DNA from 3 places in the Agromyces sp. NBRC 114283 genome. Region 1 is predicted to be linked to each of the others. Evidence: predicted binding sites of a transcription regulator. Region 1 holds the regulator's gene; each other region holds the start of a gene.
The links. Region 1 encodes HrcA, which represses chaperone genes, less so after heat shock. Its sites were predicted from a motif close to TTNGCACTCGNNNNNNNCGAGTGCNAA; they were not measured.
Positions count from the first base shown of each region.

Region 2: a site for HrcA is predicted at 1,305-1,331, ahead of groL (chaperonin GroEL). Genes of this name have one in related genera too.
Region 3: a site for HrcA is predicted at 3,754-3,780, ahead of groES (co-chaperone GroES). Genes of this name have one in related genera too.

Region 1 covers NZ_BSQP01000001.1:2,532,833-2,539,194, forward strand. The annotation lists gene QSJ60_RS12230 (PhoH family protein) at 1-1,087, opposite strand, end outside; gene QSJ60_RS12235 (histidine triad nucleotide-binding protein) at 1,092-1,451, opposite strand; gene QSJ60_RS12240 (16S rRNA (uracil(1498)-N(3))-methyltransferase) at 1,476-2,210, opposite strand; gene dnaJ (molecular chaperone DnaJ) at 2,212-3,312, opposite strand; gene hrcA (heat-inducible transcriptional repressor HrcA) at 3,369-4,391, opposite strand; gene QSJ60_RS12255 (DUF4870 domain-containing protein) at 4,573-4,980, shown strand; gene QSJ60_RS12260 (DUF4870 domain-containing protein) at 5,116-5,535, shown strand; gene hemW (radical SAM family heme chaperone HemW) at 5,615-6,362, opposite strand, start outside.
Region 2 covers NZ_BSQP01000001.1:1,541,939-1,548,300, reverse strand. The annotation lists gene groL (chaperonin GroEL) at 1-1,262, opposite strand, end outside; gene QSJ60_RS07540 (cold-shock protein) at 1,455-1,658, opposite strand; gene QSJ60_RS07535 (LytR C-terminal domain-containing protein) at 1,838-2,383, opposite strand; gene QSJ60_RS07530 (DUF3263 domain-containing protein) at 2,412-2,702, opposite strand; gene msrB (peptide-methionine (R)-S-oxide reductase MsrB) at 2,972-3,373, shown strand; gene QSJ60_RS07520 (nitroreductase family protein) at 3,376-3,924, shown strand; gene QSJ60_RS07515 (DMT family transporter) at 3,929-4,960, opposite strand; gene QSJ60_RS07510 (hypothetical protein) at 5,093-5,302, opposite strand; tRNA gene QSJ60_RS07505 (tRNA-Thr) at 5,484-5,556, opposite strand; gene QSJ60_RS07500 (DsbA family protein) at 5,685-6,362, opposite strand, start outside.
Region 3 covers NZ_BSQP01000001.1:1,409,245-1,415,606, forward strand. The annotation lists gene tsaD (tRNA (adenosine(37)-N6)-threonylcarbamoyltransferase complex transferase subunit TsaD) at 1-595, shown strand, start outside; gene QSJ60_RS06905 (DUF4190 domain-containing protein) at 734-1,135, shown strand; gene QSJ60_RS06910 (DUF4190 domain-containing protein) at 1,191-1,874, shown strand; gene QSJ60_RS06915 (hypothetical protein) at 2,141-2,503, shown strand; gene QSJ60_RS06920 (class I SAM-dependent methyltransferase) at 2,521-3,711, opposite strand; gene groES (co-chaperone GroES) at 3,869-4,165, shown strand; gene rarD (EamA family transporter RarD) at 4,353-5,255, shown strand; gene QSJ60_RS06935 (ABC transporter substrate-binding protein) at 5,452-6,362, shown strand, end outside.

The sequences.
Region 1 (6,362 bases):
CCTTTCTCGGCAGGTGGTCTCTGGGGCCGCCGCTCGCGCCGCGTCCGCGGCGCTCCGCGCGGTTCGCGAACTCGCGGGCCTCGGCCCGCTCGTAGCGCTGCGCCTGCTGGCGCTGGTCGAACTCGGTGTACGCGTCGACGATGCGGCCGACGAGCGTGTGACGAACGACGTCGTCGCTCGTCAGTCGGGCGAACGCGATGTCGTCGATGCCGTCGAGGATGCGCGTGACGATGCGCAGCCCGGACGCCCCGCCCGGCAGGTCGATCTGGGTGATGTCGCCCGTGACGACCATCTTCGAGCCGAAGCCGAGTCGGGTGAGGAACATCTTCATCTGCTCGGGCGTCGTGTTCTGCGCCTCGTCGAGCACGACGAAGGAGTCGTTCAGCGTGCGCCCGCGCATGTAGGCGAGCGGGGCGACCTCGACCGTGCCGGAGGCGAGCAGCTTCGGCACGAGCTCGGGGTCCATCATCTCGTTGAGCGCGTCGTAGAGCGGCCGCAGGTAGGGGTCGATCTTGTCGGTGAGCGTGCCCGGCAGGAAGCCGAGCCGCTCGCCCGCCTCGACGGCCGGCCGGGTGAGGATGATGCGGCTGACCTCCTTGCGCTGCAGCGCCTGCACGGCCTTCGCCATCGCGAGGTAGGTCTTGCCGGTGCCCGCCGGCCCGATGCCGAACACGATGGTGTGTTCGTCGATCGCGTCGACGTAGGCGCGCTGGCCTTCGGTCTTCGGCCGGATCTGCTTGCCCCGGCTCGACACGATCACCTGTCCGAGCAGCTCGGAGGGCCGCGCCCCCGGGTCCTGCTCGAGGATGCGGGCCGAGCTCGTCACCTCGGTCGTCGTGGGGTCCTGGTTCTGCCGGACGAGCGCCAGCAGCTCCTCGATGAGGCGGCGGGCGCGGAGCCGCTCCGCCTCCTCGCCGCGGAGCGAGATCTGGTTGCCGCGGACGTGCACGGTGACGCCCGGGTATTCGCGCTGGATCTGCGCGAGCAGCCGGTCCTGCGGACCGAGCAGGCGCACCATCTCGATGCCGTCGATGTGCAGCAGTTCTTCGTCGGTGCGGGGGCGCGCGTCGGCGCCCTGGTCATTCATCGGCTCAGCCGGCAAGCGTACGCTCCTCGAGGCCCCCGGCGAGGACGTGCGCGTGTACGTGGAACACGGTCTGGCCCGCGCCCGCGCCGGTGTTGAAGATCAGTCGGAACTGGCCGTCGGCCAGCTCGTCGGCGACGCCGCGCGCGACCTCGACGAGCTCCGCGAGGAGCCCGGGGTCGCCGGCGGCGAGCTCGACGACGTCGCGGTAGCGCCCCTGCTTCGGGGTGACGACGACGTGGACGGGCGCCTGCGGCGCGATGTCCCGGAACGCGATGACCTGTTCGGTCTCGGCGACGATCGTCGCGGGGATCTCACGCGCGGCGATGCGCTCGAAGACGGTGGGGTCGGCGGCCTGGGCGGTCATGGGTCCATCGTAGCGACGGATGCCTCACCACCGCCCGAGCCGGGCGCTCAGCAGCGCGATCGCGGCGGGACCGGCGGTCGAGGTGCGCAGCACCGTCGGGCCGAGCCGGACGGGCTCGGCGCCGGCCGCGGTCAGCCGGGCGAGCTCCTCGGGGGCGACGCCGCCCTCGGGTCCCACGAGCAGCGCGAGCGGCCGCTCGTCGAGCTCGAGCTGCGCGAGGCCGCGCTCCGCCGTCGGCTCGAGCACGAGCAGCCGGGTGCCGGCGAGCAGTTCCGGCAGCCGGGCGGTCGGCGTCGCGGCCTCGACCTCGGGCACCCAGGCGCGGATCGACTGCTTGCTCGCCTCGCGGGCGATCGTCGCCCAGCGCTGCCGCCCCTTCTCGGCCTTCGCGCCCTCCCAGCGCGAGACGGAGCGCGCCGCGGCCCAGGGCACGATGCGGTCGACGCCGAGCTCGGTGGCCGCCTGGACGGCGAGCTCGTCGCGGTCGCCCTTCGCGAGGGCCTGCACGAGCACGAGCGCGGGCGTCGCCGGCTGCTCGCGCGCGAGCTCGGCGACCTCCATCGTGAGCTCGCCCTGACCGCTCTCGAGCACCGGGCCCGTCACGACCGTGCCGCGCCCGTCGCCGATCGAGATCCGCTCCCCGAGGCGCACGCGGGCGACCTGGACGGCGTGGCGCGCCTCCGGACCGCCGAGCCGCACGACGTCGCCGGCGGCGACCGCCGCCAGCTCCGCGCCCTCGTCGAGGTAGAGGCTCGCCATCTCAGCCGAGGAACCGGTCGCGGAGCTTCGCGAAGAGCCCCTGCTGGAAGTGCGAGAGCTCCGGCGCCTTCTGCTTGCGCGAGGCGGCGAGCTTCTCGATCAGCTCGCGCTCCTTGCCGGAGAGCTTGGTCGGGGTGAGCACGTGCACGCCGATCCGCAGGTCGCCGCGTCCGTTGCCGCGAAGGCGGGTGACGCCGCGGTCCTTCACGGTCAGCACCTCGCCCGACTGCAGGCCCGGCTTCAGCTCGAGCTCGACGTCGCCGTCGAGGGCGTGCACCGTGGTGCTCGTGCCGAGCACGGCGTCGGTCATCGCGACCTCGAGCGTGCAGAGCAGGTCGTCGCCGTCGCGACTGAAGACCTCGTGCGTCTTCACCTTCATCTCGAGGTAGAGGTCGCCGTTCGGGCCGCCCGCGGGGCCGGCCTCGCCGGAGCCCGGCATCTGCAGCCGGAGGCCCGTGTCGACGCCGGCGGGGATGTCCACCGGCACCGTGCGACGCGCGCGGACGCGCCCCTGCCCCTGGCAGGTGACGCAGGGCGTGGCGATGATCGTGCCGTAGCCGCGGCAGGAGCCGCACGGGCTCGCCGTCACGACGTTGCCGAGCAGCGAGCGCACGGTGCGCTGGATCTGCCCCGTGCCGTGGCAGATGTCGCACGTGACGGGCGAGGTGCCGGGGGCGCAGCAGCTGCCGTGGCACGTCTCGCAGACCACGGCCGTGTCGACCTCGAGCTCGCGGTGCGTGCCGAAGATGACCTCCTCGAGGCCGAGCTCGACGCGGATCAGCGCGTCCTGCCCGCGTTCGCGCCGCGAGCGGGGGCCTCGGCTCTGCTGGCCGCCGCCGAAGAAGGTCTCGAAGATGTCGCCGAAGCCGCCGAAGCCGGCTTGGCCGCCGAATCCGCCCTGCCCGCCGAGGTCGTACTGCTGGCGCTGCTTCGGGTCGGACAGCACGTCGTAGGCGTGCGTGACCTCCTTGAAGCGCTCGGACGCCTCGGCGCCCGGGTTCACGTCGGGGTGCAGCTCGCGGGCGAGCCGGCGGTAGGCCTTCTTGATCTCGTCAGGGGTGGCGTCGCGGGAGACGCCGAGGACCTCGTAGTGGTCTGCCACGGAGGGCGGTTCCTTTCGATGGGTGCCGGGTGAGGCTGGTCGATGACGGCGGCGGGTCAGTGCTCGCCGAGCGTGCGGGAGAGGTAGCGCGCGACCGCGCGGACCGCCGCCATGCTCGTGGTGTAGTCCATGCGCGTCGGGCCGACGACGCCGAGCCGCGACACGTCGCGGCCGGCGACCGCGAACGAGCTCGCGACGACCGAGGTCTCGGCGAGGCCGAACGGCGCGTTCTCGCGGCCGATGCTGACGGCGACGCCGTGCTGGTCGGAGGCCATCTCGCCGAAGAGCTTCAGCAGCACGACCTGCTCCTCGATGGCCTCGATGACGCCGAGGATGGAGCCCGGGAAGTCCTGCTCGGTGCGCACGAGGTTCGCCGCTCCCGCCACGACGAGGCGATCGCCGCGCTGCACCCGGGCCTGCTCGGCCAGGGTGGTCGCGAGGGTGTGCGGCACCTGCGCGTGGCGAGGGTCGACGGCGGGCACCTCGCCCGACAGCGCCTGGGCGGCCTCGGCGAGAGTGCGCCCGGCGGCCAGCCCATTGAAGCGCGCCCGGAGCGCGGCGAGGGTCTCCTCGTCGACCGGCGAGCCGAGCTCGGCGACCCGCTGCTCGACCTGTCCGGAGTCGGTGATGAGGATGCAGAGCACCCGGTCGGGTGCGAGCGCTACGAGTTCGACGTGACGCACCCGCGAGCTCGCGAAGCTCGGGTACTGCACCACGGCGAGCTGGTTGGTGAGCTGGGCGATCAGGCGCACGGTGCGGGCCAGCAGCTCGTCGAGGTCGCTCGATTCGCCGAGGAAGGTCTCGATGGCGTGCCGCTGCGCCTGGCTCAGCGGCCGCAGCTCGCTCAGCTGGTCGACGAAGACGCGGTACCCCTTGTCGGTCGGGATGCGCCCGGACGAGGTGTGCGGGGCCGCGATCAGCTCCTCCTCCTCGAGGAGGGCCATGTCGTTGCGGATCGTCGCGGCGGAGACCCCGAAGGCATGCCGCTCGACGATCGTCTTGGAGCCGACCGGCTCGCGGGAGGCCACGTAGTCCTGCACGATCGCGCGGAGCACGGCGAGCCCTCGATCGGAGACCATCTGCCCCACCTCCCGTCGATTGGCACTCGTCTTCTCGGAGTGCCAATCCTACCGCGACATCCTGCGCCTCAGGCATTGCGACGCCCCAGGCGCGGCGCTACGGTGATCCCGAGTCCGCGAGCCGTCCCCCGAACGGGTCAGCACGAGCCGCGGCCGATCCCCAGCCCCGAAAGGCATCGCCATGACCGACCCCAACGCACCGACGCCCGACCCGAACGTGCCGCCCCAGCAGCCCGTCCCCCCGCAGCCGGCCGCCAGCGCCGGGCCGCTCCCGCAGGACCAGGACATCCAGTGGGCCTCGTTCGCCCACCTCGGCGGCATCCTCGGCTTCCTGCCCTCGCTCATCATCTGGCTCGTCTTCAAGGACCGCGGCCAGTTCACCAACGTCGAGGCGAAGGAGGCGCTGAACTTCCAGATCACGATGCTCATCGGCTACGTGATCGGCGCCGTGCTCTCGATCATCCTCATCGGCGGCCTCATCTCGCTCGCCGTCTGGGTGATCTCCATCGTCTTCTCGATCATCGCCTTCCTGCGCGTGAAGGACGGCCAGCACTACCGCTACCCCTTCGCGCTCCGACTCATCAAGTAGTTGAACCCGGCCGCTCCAGGCCGCAGCAGCACCGGCGGCGCGCCGGACGGGCCCTTCCGTCCGGCGCGCCGTTTCTGCCACCATGGAGGCGTCCGACCATCCCACCGCGCAGGCGGTGCAGCCAGGAGGCCTTCCATGACCGACGTGCCCACCCCACCGACCCCGCCCACTCCGCCGCCTCCCGGCCCGCCCACGCCGCCGCCCGGAAACCCCTACCAGCAGGCGCAGCCGCTCAACCCGGCCGACGAGAAGCTCTGGGCGACGCTCGTGCACGTCGGCGGCATCTTCTTCAGCTTCATCCCGGCGCTGCTCGGCTACCTGCTGCTGAAGGACAAGGGCCCGTTCGTGCGCGCGCACACCGCGACGGCGCTGAACTTCCAGCTCACCATGCTCATCGCGAACATCGTCGGCGGCATCCTGACGATCGTCATCATCGGCATCTTCATCCTCGCCGCGGTCTGGGTGCTGGTGATCGTGTTCAGCATCATCGCGGCCATCAAGGCGAACCAGGGCCAGCCCTACGTCTACCCGATGTCGATCAAGTTCGTGAGCTGATCACCGCATCCTCGAATCGCCCGTCTCCCCCGCGGAGGCGGGCGATTCGGCGTTCCGGCCCGACGGGCGCCACCCGGGCTCAGTCGAGCAGCCGCCGGACCACGGCGTCGGCGAGCAGCCGGCCGCGGCGCGTGAGGGTCAGCCGGCCCGAGAGCGCCGCCCTCGGCTCGACGAGCTCGTCGGCGATGAGGCCGGCGACCGCCGCGCGCCCGGACTCGGGGAGCGTCGCGATCTCGAGCCCCTCGCGGATGCGCGTGCCGAGCAGCACCCGCTCGGTCTCCCGGGTCGCCGCGTCGAGGGTCTCCCGGCCGACCGCCGGAGAGACGCCGGCCGCGATGCGGTCCGCGTACGCGGCCGGGTGCTTCGCGTTCCACCAGCGCACGCCGCCGACGTGGCTGTGCGCGCCGGGCCCGACGCCCCACCAGTCGTCGCCGCGCCAGTAGCCGAGGTTGTGCCGCGAGCGGTGCTCGTCGCCGCGCGCCCAGTTGCTCACTTCGTACCAGCCGAATCCCGCCTCGGCGAGCAGCTCGTCGGCGAGCTCGTACATGTCGGCGGCGAGGTCGTCGTCGGGCGCGGCGAGCTCGCCGCGGCGCACCTGGCGGGCGAGCTTCGTGCCGTCCTCGACGATGAGCGAGTAGGCGCTCAGGTGATCGGGCGAAGCGGCGATCGCGGCCTCGAGGCTCCTACGCCAGTCGGCCAGCCGCTCCCCCGGGGTCGAGTAGATCAGGTCGAGGCTGACGTCGAGCCCCGCGTCGCGCGCCCAGGCGACGACGAGCGGCACGCGCTCGGGGTCGTGCGTGCGGTCGAGCGTGGCGAGCACGCTCGGC
Region 2 (6,362 bases), 990 kb from region 1:
CCGGCCTGGATGAGGGCGACGCCACCACCCGCGACGATGCCCTCCTCGACGGCGGCCTTCGCGTTGCGGACGGCGTCCTCGATGCGGTGCTTGCGCTCCTTGAGCTCGACCTCGGTCGCCGCGCCCGCCTTGATGACGGCGACGCCGCCGGCGAGCTTGGCGAGGCGCTCCTGGAGCTTCTCGCGGTCGTAGTCGGAGTCGGTGTTCTCGATCTCCTGGCGGATCTGCGCGACGCGACCGGCGATCTGCTCGGCGTCGCCGGCACCCTCGACGATGGTCGTCTCGTCCTTGGTGATGACGACCTTGCGCGCCTGACCGAGCAGGTCGAGCGTGACGTTCTCGAGCTTGAGGCCGAGCTCTTCGCTGATGACCTGGCCACCGGTGAGGATGGCGATGTCCTGCAGCTGGGCCTTGCGCCGGTCGCCGAAGCCGGGGGCCTTGACGGCAACCGACTTGAAGATGCCGCGGACCTTGTTGACGATCAGGGTCGCGAGCGCCTCGCCGTCGACGTCCTCGGCGATGATGAGCAGCTGCTTGCCGGTCTGGATCACCTTGTCGACGATGGGCAGCAGGTCCTTGATGTTGGAGACCTTGCTGTTCGCGATGAGGATGTACGGGTCCTCGAAGACCGCTTCCTGGCGCTCGGGGTCGGTGACGAAGTACGCCGACAGGTAGCCCTTGTCGAAGCGCATGCCCTCGGTGAGCTCGAGCTCGGTGCCGAAGGTGTTCGACTCCTCGACGGTGACGACGCCCTCCTTGCCGACCTTGTCGATCGCCTCGGCGATGATCTCACCGATCTGGGGGTCGGCGGCGGAGATCGACGCGGTGGCGGCGATCTCGTCCTTGGTCTCGATCTCCTTCGCGGCGGCGAGGAGCTCCTCCGAGACGGCCGAGACGGCCTTCTCGATGCCGCGCTTCAGCGAGATGGGGTCGGCGCCGGCGGCGACGTTGCGGAGGCCCTCGCGCACGAGCGCCTGGGCGAGGACGACCGAGGTGGTCGTGCCGTCACCGGCGACGTCGTCGGTCTTCTTGGCGACCTCCTTGACGAGCTCCGCACCGATCTTCTCGTACGGGTCGTCGAGCTCGATCTCCTTGGCGATCGAGACACCGTCGTTCGTGATCGTGGGGGCGCCCCACTTCTTCTCGAGGACCACGTTGCGGCCGCGCGGGCCGAGGGTGACCTTGACCGCGTCGGCGAGCGTGTTCAGGCCGCGCTCGAGCCCACGACGGGCTTCCTCGTCGAAAGCGATGATCTTTGCCATGAGTTTCCTCTCGTCCCTTCACGGACGTCAAAAGAATGGTGGTTAGCACTCGAAACGAACGAGTGCTAAGACGATTCTGGCACTCTGCGTTCGAGAGTGCAAGGCGAGCGGCACGCGCGCCCGGCCCTCAGCCGGCGCGCACGACAGAACGCGCCCCCGCCGACCGGGAGCGCGTTCTGGAACAGTCGTGATTCAGACGGCGCGGACCGATTCGGCCTGCGGCCCCTTCGATCCGGTGCCGAGCTCGAAGGCGACCTGCTGGCCCTCCTCGAGTACCTTGTACCCGCTCATCTCGATCGCGGAGTAGTGGACGAACACGTCCTGCCCACCCCCGTCGACCGTGATGAAGCCGTACCCCTTCTCAGCGTTGAACCACTTGACGGTCCCGTTCGCCATGCTTGCTCCCAGATTTGCATTCGAACGACGGCGGAGTTGCGCGTCGGCTCAGCATGCTCACAGATGCACGCCGGGGCGCACAAGAGCCGGGAGCGGAGAAAAGATCGCGGAATGGCAACGATTCTCCGCTTCGAGCGGCGAGACCGCGTCGCATCCCGGGAGCTGCCGACCGATCCCGGCTACCCGCCGACCGCGGCCGCGTAGTCCGCGCCGAGCACCACGGTGATCGTGCCGCCCGTCTCCGCGATGGAGGGGTCGAGGCCGACGTCGCCCACCCCGAGCGCGCCGAGCACGCCACGCGCGGCGCCCTCGAGCTCGGGGCTCGCGTAGTAGACGGTCGTCGTCTGGAAACTGCTGTCGCTCGCGTTCGCCGCGGAGGCCACGGGCACCCCGGCGCCCTGCAGGACGTCGGAGGCGGTGCTCGCGAGCCCGGACACGTCCGTGCCGTTCAGCACGAGCACCGGCACCTCGGGGGCGATCGTCGGCGGAGCGGTCTCCACGGGCTGCTCGGTCTGCGGCGGCGTCGAGGGCTCCGCGAAGTTCAGCCGCCCGTTGAACACCATGAGCCAGATGATGCCGCCGGCGACGAGCAGCACCGTGGCGAGCGCGGCGATCCCGAAGCCGATCCACGCGCGACCGCGTCGCGAGGGAGCTCGATGCGCGCCGACGCGGTCGATGCCGTTCGGCAGACTGTCGAAGCGATCGCGAGGGAAGTTCTGCGCCATGGGTCCAGTTCGTTCGTCGGGGCCGCGCTCAGTCGAGCGTCCGGCCGGGCGTGGGAGTCCGGTGCGCCCGGGCGGCGACGCGGGCGTCGCGCAGGCGCAGGAGGCGGTTCACGAGGAGCGGGTCGTGACGCAGCGCGGCGGGCTGCTCGATGATGCCGCTGAGCAGCCGGTAGTACCTGGCGCCGCTGAGGCCGAGCTCGGTGCGGATGGCCTCGCCCTTGGCATCCGCGTCCGGCCAGGCCCGCGCCTCGAAGGCGAGGATGCGCACGGAGCGGTCGTCGAGCGCGGCGTCCGCGCCCGTCGTGCCGCTTGCGCCCATCGTCTCGCCTCCAGCTCTCGCCGCGCGGTGCGCGCCTCGAAGCACATCCTAGGGTCGGGCCGCCGGGAGGATGCCGCGCGCGCGGCGTGTGTTCGGCATCCGCCGGTCGACGAAACGCCGGGAACAGCCCCGGACTCCCGCACGTTGTATGACCGTGCCGGGTTTGTCCGGCGCGCCGAGCCTGCCACGATGGAGCTGGCGGCGATCGCGCGAGCCACCCCCGGCTCGCGGGTCCGCCCGGCGCGGAACGAATCGAGAGGATTCCGAGAATGAGCTATCGGGTCGACAAGAGCGACGAGCAGTGGCGCCAGGAGCTCGACGCCGAGCAGTACTCCGTGCTGCGCGAGGCGGCGACCGAGCGCCCGTGGACGGGCGAGCTGCTCGACGAGCACCGCGCAGGCGTCTACCAGTGCGCGGCGTGCGGCGCCGAACTGTTCAAGAGCGGCACGAAGTTCGACTCCGGCTGCGGATGGCCGAGCTTCTACGAGTCCGTCCGCCCGGAGGCGGTCGAGCTGATCGAGGACACGAGCCTCGGCATGGTGCGCACCGAGGTGCGCTGCGCGAGCTGCGGGTCCCACCTCGGGCACGTCTTCCCCGACGGTTTCGGCACTCCGACCGGCGATCGCTACTGCATGAACTCGATCGCGCTCGACTTCACGCCGGAATCCTGAGCGTGGGCTCCGCGAGGGAGGCGGCGCTCCGGCGCCGCTCCTCCCCCAAGGTGACCGAGCGCGCGCCCGACGACGCCGAACTGCTCGCACTGCTCGAGGCCGCAGGCCGCGTGGCCGATCACGGCTCCCTGGCGCCCTGGCGGGTGATCGCCCTCCGCGGCGACGCCCGCGCAGGGCTCGGCCGGGCGCTCGGCGAGGCCGCCGCGGCCCGGGGCGCCGACCCGGGCAAGGTCGCGGCGAAGCCGCTGCGCGCGCCGCTGCTCGTCGCGGTCGTCGCGACGACGCGCCCGCACTTCAAGGTGCACGCCTGGGAGCAGGAGGCCGTCGCCTCCGGCGTCGCCCATGTGCTGAGCCTGCTGCTGGACGAGGCGGGCTGGGGCGTCATGTGGCGCTCCGGCCCCTACACCCGCGACACGGCCGTCGCCGAGTTCCACGGGCTCGCCGACGGCGAGCTGCTGCTCGGCTGGCTGTACGTCGGCGGCCGCCCCGAGGAGCCCCGGCCGGAGCGGCGCGACCCCGGGGTCGCCGAACGGTTCGAATCGCGCGGCTGAGCCGCTACTCAGCGCCGTCCTTCGCCGCGTGGGCGTGCCGCGACCAGCGGATGCTGGCGACGAGCACCGCGACGAGCGCCAGCACGGTCCCGCCGACAGTGGCGAGCTCCAGGGGGCGCTCCGCGGTCGGCAGGAGGAGGTCGAGCGCGAGGGCGGCGGCGAGCTGCCCCGCCACCCCGCACAGGGCGAGCAGCAGCACGCCGATCGTGCGGACGACGGCCGCCTGCGCCGCGATGAACACGCAGCCGAGCGCGCCGCCGAGGTAGAGCCACCACGTGCCGGGGAGCGCCGGGAACCCGGCGACGGCGCCGTGCACGAGCGCCGCGACGACGAGCGCGATCGTTCCGCCGAGGAAGTTGCCGAACGTGGCCGTCAGGGCGCTCCCCGCGGCCTGCTTGACGCGCCCGTTGACCGCCTGCTGCCAGCCGACGCCGACGCCGGCGGTGAACGGCAGCAGCATCAGCAGCAGCGGCACGTCGTGCGCGAGCTGGGCGGAGACGGCCCAGGCGATCGCCCCGAGCGCGAGGACGGCGCCGAGCACGCGGGTGGGCGTCAGCCGACGACGGCCGCCGGGTCCCAGCCCGATGAGGTCGAAGAGGATGCCTCCGACCGTCTGCCCCGCGACGATCGCGACGGTGAACAGCGCCACGCCGAGCGTCGCAGCGGAGAGCCCCTGGGTCGTCACGAACCACGCGCCGGCGAGCCCGCCGAGCAGCATCCACCAGGCGAGCCGCCGATCGGAGAGCGCCTCGCGGACCCGGCCGAGGCCGACCCGACCCGGTTTCCAGACGCACATCGCGAGGGAGAGGATCAGCAACCCGCTGCCGAACGAGATCGCCGCGGCCGTGTACGGGTCGCCGACCACGCGGGCGAACTCGCCGTTGATGCGCGATTGCACCGCGGTGAGCGCGCCCGCGGCGACCGCGATGACGAGCGCGAGGATCACCGGAAGCTGGCCGCGCTCGAGGTGCGGGTGGGCGGCTGGGCGGGCCGGGAGATCGGCGGCCTCGGGCTGAGAACGGTCGCTGGAGGCCACGTGCCCGCCCTTTCCTTGCCCGTCGAGTACCCGCAGATTCCCGCTGATCCCGGCGCACGGGAACGAGGAAGCCGAAACCAGAACGAGCCTAGCCCCCGGTTGCGCCTCGGCCGATCCACCTGGATGAGCTGCTCATCCGCCGGGCGGACCGTCCAGCACCTCGAGGGTGTACTCGGCGTTCTGCCGTGAACGCGGCGCCCACTCGGCGATCAGCTCGCTCGCCGCGATCTCGAGCTCCTCGCGGCGCTGCACCTGCGCGAACGCGTCGAGGTCCGGCACGGAGACCACCCACCAGCGATGTTCCGGCCAGGCATGGACGAGATAGGGACGGTGCTGTGACATCGGGCGAATCGCTCTCTCGGGGGAGAAACCGGATCAGGGACGATCCAGTCTGCATCGACTGAGGTTTCGGCGCCGTAAGTGACGCAATACTTCAGGGCGGACACGCAGGAAGACGTCAGGGCGCAGAACGCGTCGAACGACCGCCCGGAGGCGGCGGGACGCCTGCTCCGGGCCGTTCCAGTGCCGGCTACAGGACTTGAACCTGCAACCCCCGTATTACAAGTACGGTGCGCTACCAATTGCGCCAAGCCGGCGTGCGGGTGACCATGCCCATCCTAGCGGCGGGCCTCGTCGGCGCCCGCGCCGGGCTCGGACGCCGAACGGCCCGCCTCCGCGAAGTGCGGGGACGGGCCGTTCGAAGGCGGATGCCTCGACGCGGGCGCTACTGCGCGGGCGTCGGGGTGGGCGTCTCGCTGGGGCTCGGCGTCGAGTTCGTGAAGCTCTGGCTCGCCGCCTGCGTGACGAAGGCCTGGAACTCGGTCGGCTCCGAGAGCGAGCCCGTGTACTGCTTGCCGTTCACGAGCACCGTCGGGGTGCCCTTCACGGACTCGACCTCGGTGGTGTTCGGCAGCGGGCCGCTCAGCGCGCGGTTCGTGGCGTCCTGCACCCAGCTCTTGAACTGCACGTCGTCGATGCATTTCTCGACCTTGGACAGCGAGCCGACGCCTGCCTGCTCGGCCAGCTTCTTGATGTCGTCGTTGCTCAGGCCGGTCGAGCCCTCGGCGGGCTGGTTGTCGAAGAGCGCGTCGTTGAAGTCGAGGAAGTTCTCGGGCGAGAGGTCCGCGACGCAGGCGGCCGCGTTCGCGGCGCGGAGCGAGTACTGGGTGCCCGCCGAGCGGTTCGTGAGGATCGCGATCGGGTGCACCTCGAGCGTGGCGGCGCCCTGCTCCACCATCGTCTTGATCGCCTCGCGGTTCGTCTGCTCGAACTGGCCGCAGTAGGGGCAGAGGTAGTCGATGTAGGTCACGATGTTCGCGACCTCGCCAGAGTCGTCCTGTTTCGTCGGCGTGGGCTTGCCACCGGCGGGGGTCGCCGGCGTCTCGCTCGGCGTCAGGGTGCC
Region 3 (6,362 bases), 1.1 Mb from region 1:
CGTCTCCGACGTGGAGCTCCTCGGCGAGACCATCGACGACGCGGCCGGGGAGGCCTTCGACAAGGTGGCCCGGCTGCTCGGCCTGCCCTACCCGGGCGGCCCCGAGATCGATCGTGCCGCGGTCGGCGGCGACCCCGCCGCCATCCGCTTCCCCCGCGGGCTGACCAAGCCGAAGGACCTCGAGCGGCACCGCTACGACTTCAGCTTCTCGGGCCTGAAGACCGCGGTCGCCCGCTGGGTCGAGCAGCGCGAGGCCGCGGGCGAGCCCGTGCCGGTCGCCGACGTCGCCGCGAGCTTCCGGGAGGCCGTCGTCGACGTGCTGACGGCGAAGGCGGTCGACGCGTGCCGCGAGCTCGGCGTCCCGCGCCTCCTGCTCGGCGGCGGGGTCATCGCGAACGCCCGGCTGCGCGAGCTCACAGCCGAACGCGCGGCGGCGGCCGGGATCGAGCTGCGCATCCCGCCGCTGTCGCTCTGCACCGACAACGGCGCGATGATCGCGGCCCTCGGCGCGCAGCTCATCATGGCCGGGCACGAGCCGTCCACGCTCGGCTTCGGGGCCGATTCGACGCTGCCGGTCACCGAGATCCAGGCCTGAAGCGGGCGCCGGGGCGGCGCTCCGGCCCTCGCGCGCGGCTGAGGCCCGCGCTAGGCTTTCGGGAGAGGCCGGATGCCTCGGGGGGAAACTGCGCCCGAAGCGGCGCGACCGGGCAGCCGAGCACGAGGAGGGCCAGCGATGAGCGATCCCAGGCAGAACTCCGACCCGGCGTTCACGCCGGCGTCGGCCGACTTCGGCATGGCGACCTCGGCCACGCCGCCGGAAGACCCGATCGTCCCCAACTACGTCGACCAGGAGTCGCGCATCCCGGCGCCCGCCAAGACGAACACCCTCGCGGTCGTCTCGCTGGTCGCCTCGCTCGCGGGCCTGCTCACGGGCTTCGGCTTCCTCGTCGGCATCATCTGCGGGCACATCTCGCTCAGCCAGATCAAGAAGACCGGCGAGGAGGGCCGCGGCGCCGCGCTCGCCGGCACCATCATCGGCTACATCGGCATCGCGCTCTCCGTGATCGCGGTGATCGTGGTCATCATCGTGGTGGCGGCCGCGGCCACCATGTCGAACGTCAGCGTCAGCGGCTGAGCGCCGGCCACGACTCCGAACTACCCGTCCCGCGCGCGACACGAGAGGCACGCACATGAGCGACCAGAACACCCCGCAGACTCCGGCCGAGCCCGAGCCGAACGCCGGCGGCACCCCCGAGGTGCCCTCGGCGCCCGAGCCGCCGGCCTCGCCCGAGCCTCCGGCGACTCCCGCCGCGCCCGAGCCGCCCGCCGCGCCGACCCCGCCGTCGTACGGCACGACCGAGGCCCCGGCGTACGGGGCCCAGCAGGCGCCCGCCGCCGCCCCGGCCCCGCCCGCATACGGCGCGCCCGCCGGCGAGCAGCCCCCGGCGTACGGCCAGCCGCCCTACGGCCAGCCCGCGTACGGTCAGCAGCCGGCCTACGGCCAGCAGCAGCCGGGATACGGCCAGCAGCCGTACGGACAGCCGCAGCAGCCCGCCTACGGCCAGCCGCAGGCCGGCTACGCCGCGTACGCGCCCGCCCAGGCGGCACCGACGCCGACGCTGAGCATCATCTCGATGATCGGCGGCATCCTCGGTCTCGTCGGCAGCCTGTTCTACGGCTTCGGCGCGCTCTTCTCGATCGCGGCCGTCGTGCTCGGCTTCCTCGGCCGCAAGAAAGAGCCGGCGGCCAAGGGCTTCTGGCTCACCGGCCTCATCACCGGGTTCGTGGGCATCGCGCTCGGCCTGCTCTGGATCATCGGCATCGTGATCTTCTTCGTCGTGCTCGCGGCGTCGAGCAGCGGCTACGGCTACTGAGCGGAGCCGTCCTGTCCGAAACGAACGATCGCTCAGGGGTCCCGTCGTCCGACGGGACCCCTGAGCGCTTCGACCCCGCCCGGCCGCTCGCGCCCTACGAGCCCGCGGAGCCCACCTTCCGCGGCGAGCCCGCCGTTCGTGAGGCGCTCAGCGGAGCGACGGGACGCCGGCGCCGCACGGACGACGAGGGCGCACCGGGCGCCGCGACGGCGGAGCCGCGCCGACTCGACGAGCCGCCGACCGCGATCGAGCAGCGGGAGTACGAGGTGCCCGTCGACACCGGGCAGCTGCGCTCGCTGTCGACGGGCCAGCTCCTGCTCGTGCACCGTCCGCCGCTGCCGGAGCCGGTCGAGCACGTCGACGTCGCGGACGACGACGAGGCGCAACGGCGGCTCTACAGCTGGATCTCCGTCATCACCGGCACCATCGGCGGCATCGCCTCCCTCTTCGTGGGCTGGATGCTGCCGGTCTCGCTCGCGGCGATCGTCTTCGGAGTGCTCGGGCTCCGCCGTGAGGAGCACGGCCGCTCGCTCGCCTTCGCCGGCATCGGCACCGGAGTCGGCGGGCTCGTGTTCTCCGCGGTCTGGATCGGCTACTACGCGATCGTCTTCGGCGCGCTCCCGCGCTGAGCCGGACGGGCGTCGGCTCAGTCGGCGCGCTCGACGAGCAGCGCGATGTGGCGGCCGGCCTCGCGGGTCAGGATGATCGTCGCCGAGGCCGCCCCGGACAGCTTCAGCCGGGTGCGCAGCGCCGCCGGATCCACGTCGACCCCGCGCTTCTTGATCTCGAGGGTGCCGACGCCGCGGCTCGCGAGTTCTCGGCGGAGCTGGCGTTCGTCCGCCGGCAGTCGCTCCAGTACGCGGAATGCGCGGGCGAACTGCGTCTCGACCAGGCGGTCGCCGGTCAGGTAGGCGATGCCTTCGGAGAGCATGCGCGCGTCGAGCGAGCGGGCCAGGTCGCCGATCAAGCGGGCGCGGATGACGCCGCCGTCCGGCTCGTAGACGTAGGCGCCGAGCTCGCCGACCGGCTCGTCCGGGCTGTCCGCCGGGGCGGTGAGTTCGTGCGCCTCGCCGCCGCGGATGACGAGGGCCGCGCGGCCGACGCCCGGCCGGGCCAGCGCGCCGAGCCAGACGGCGAGCTCCACGACGTCGCCGTCGACCGAGACCCACTGCGCCTCTGCGCCCGCCGGGATGACCCCGCGGTCGGTGCCCGGGCCGAGCTTCACGCCGACGGGGAGCCGTTCGGAGAGTCCGAACGCGAAGTCGAGCGGCGGCGAGTAGTCCGAGGCATCCGCCAGCCGCCGGGTGCTGCCGCCCGAGGTGACCCGGCGCGCCGGGTCGAGCCAGGCGCCGCCGATGCCGCCGAGGGCGACCTCCTCGGCGCGCGCGTGCAGCACCGTCGCCTGCGGGAACGGGGTCAGGTTGTAGGCGGCGATCGCGGCGGTGACCTCGTCGGCGTCGGCCGCGGTGACCTCGAGCTCGATCGCGGCGAGGGCGAGGGCGTCGCCGCCGATGCCGCAGCCGAGGTCGGCGACGTGCGTGATCCCGGCGCGCGCGAAGCGACCCGCGTGCAGCGCCGCGACGTTCAGTCGCGTCGCCTGCTCGAGGCCGGGCTCGGTGAAGAGCATGCGGGAGGCGAACTCGCCGAACTTCGCCCGCCCCTTCGCGCGCAGCCTGGCCTGGCTCAGCACGGCCGCCACGAGGCCGGGCGCGTGGCCCTGCTTGCGGAGCGCCGCGACGGTCTTGACGACGTCGGCCTTCGCGTCCCATTCGCCGATCGAGTCGAGGAGGCGGAGCCCCTCCGGCGACAGCAGTTCCACGAGTTCGGCGCGATCCACCCGGCCACGCTAGCACCCGGGGTTCCCCGCCCGAGCCGTCCGCTGGCACTCACGTTGCACGAGTGCCAGATCCACCCTAGACTTTGGTTAGCACTCTCGTTCCGAGGCTGCTAACCCAGTCTTCCAAGACAGTCGTCATCTAGAAAAGGGGTCAACCGTGTCGGTTTCCATCAAGCCGCTCGAGGATCGCATCGTCATCAAGCAGGTCGAGGCCGAGCAGACCACTGCGTCTGGCCTCGTCATCCCCGACACCGCCAAGGAGAAGCCGCAGGAGGGCGAGGTCGTCGCCGTCGGCCCCGGCCGCATCGACGACAACGGCAACCGCGTGCCGCTCGACGTCGCCGTCGGCGACCGCGTGCTCTACTCGAAGTACGGCGGCACCGAGGTCAAGTTTGGCGCCGACGAGTTCCTCGTGCTCTCGGCCCGCGACGTCCTCGCGGTCGTCGTCCGCTGACCTTCAGCACCGCTCGCAACGGCCCGGATGCCTCGTGCATCCGGGCCGTTCCGCGTTCCCGGGGCCCGCGGCATCCTGGAACGTCGCCCGCCGGGCGTAGGCTGAGCCGGTGAACAGCCCAGCCGACCGCCCTGCCGAGACGGTCGGCGCACCATCCGCGGGCCGCGCTTCGAGCGGCCGTGCCCCGCTGAGCGGATCGGGGCTCGGCTACGCCGTGTCCGCCTACGTGCTCTGGGGCTTCCTGCCGGTCTACTTCATCGCGCTCGCGCCGAGCGGGCCCGTCGAGATCGTGGCCTGGCGCATCCTGCTCTCGCTCGTCTTCTGCGCGCTGCTGCTCGCCGTGACCCGCGGGTGGCGCGCGTTCTGGGCGCTCCTGCGCGACCGCCGGGTGCTCTTCACGATGGGTGCGGCGGGCGTGCTCATCTTCGTGAACTGGCTGACCTACGTCTACGCCGCCGTGTCGGGTCAGGTCGTCGAAGCCGCGCTCGGCTACTTCATCAACCCGATCGTCACCGTCTTCCTCGGCGTGCTCGTGCTGCGCGAACGGCTCAGCGTCATGCAGTGGGTCGCGGTCGGCATCAGCATCGTCGCGGTCGTCGTGCTCGCGGTCGGCCACGGACAGTTCCCGTGGATCGCGCTCGTCCTCGCCTTCTCCTTCGGCTTCTACGGACTCATCAAGAAGCGCGTCGGCCATCGCGTCGACGCCGTGTCCGGGCTGACGCTCGAGACGCTGTGGCTCGCGCCCGTCGCCGCGGGCCTGCTCTGGTGGGTCGCCGCCACGAGCGGGCTGACGATGGGCACGGTGAGCGCCTGGCACACGGTGCTCCTGGTCTGCGCCGGCGCCGTGACCGCGGTGCCGCTGCTGCTGTTCGCCGCCGCCTCGCGCCGGCTTCCGCTCATCCACCTCGGCTTCATCCAGTATTTCGCCCCGTTCATCCAGTTCCTCGTCGGCGTGCTCATCCTGCGCGAGCCGATGCCGCTCGAACGCTGGATCGGCTTCGCCCTCGTCTGGGTCGCCCTCGTCGTGCTGACGATCGACCTCGTGCGGAACGCCAGGGCGGCCCGCAAGCTCGTTCCCGAGCCCGTCTGATCCGAGCGCCCGAAGGCGCCGCGGCGCACGGATGCTGCGTCGGAACGGGTCCCGAAGTCGGCGCAGGCACGATGAACGCGGTGTTACGCGGTTGTGACCGGCATCCCTTGTTTCCAGGTTGGCCGGGCAATACTGTCAAGACCACGGCGTCATCTGACGCATCGTTCTGTCCGAATCCTTAGTCCCAAGGAGCACCATGAGCGTATTCGCGAAGGCCACGGCCAAGCGCGGTGCACGCGGAATCTGGACGGGGGTCGCCCTCGCCGGCGCCGCCGCCCTCCTTCTCTCCGCCTGCACGAGCGGCGGCGGCAGCACCACCGCCCCGACCGAGGAGCCGGCCGACACGGGCGACGCCCTGCCCATCGAGGCGGGCCCGCGCGACCTCACCCTGAAGGTCGGCCAGCTCGCGCCCCAGTCGGGCAGCCTCGCCGTCCTGGGCCCGCCCCAGATCGCCGCGGCGAAGCTCGCGGTCGACGACATCAACAAGGCTGACCTCGGCATCACGCTCGAGCTCGTCCTCCGCGACGAGGGCGACACCTCGATCGACGTCGCCACGGGCTCGGTCACCGACCTGCTCTCGCAGGGCGTCTCGGCCATCTCGGGTGCTGCCGCGTCGGCGCAGACGCGCAACATCTACGAGCAGGTCACGAGCGCCGGCGTGGTGCTGATGTCGCCGTCGAACACCGGTCTCGACCTGTCGACCATCGACGACAACGACCTCTACTGGCGCACGGCGCCCTCCGACCTGCTGCAGGGCGAGGTGCTGGGCAACCTGATCGCCGAGGACGGCAACAGCACCCTCGGCATCATCTTCCAGAACGACGCCTACGGCACCGGCTTCGCCGAGACGACGAAGAAGGCGTTCGAGAGCGCCGGCGGCGAGGTCGTCGCGGAGTCCTCGTACAACACGGGCGACACCAACTTCACCACGCAGATCTCCGACGTGACGGCGCAGTCGCCCGACGCGATCGCGATCATCTCGTTCGACCAGGCGAAGATCATCATCCCGGAGCTCGTCGGCGGCGGCTTCCCGGGCGACAAGATCTACCTGACCGACGGAAACCGGCTCGACTACAGCGACGTGTTCGCCCCCGGCCTGATCAAGGG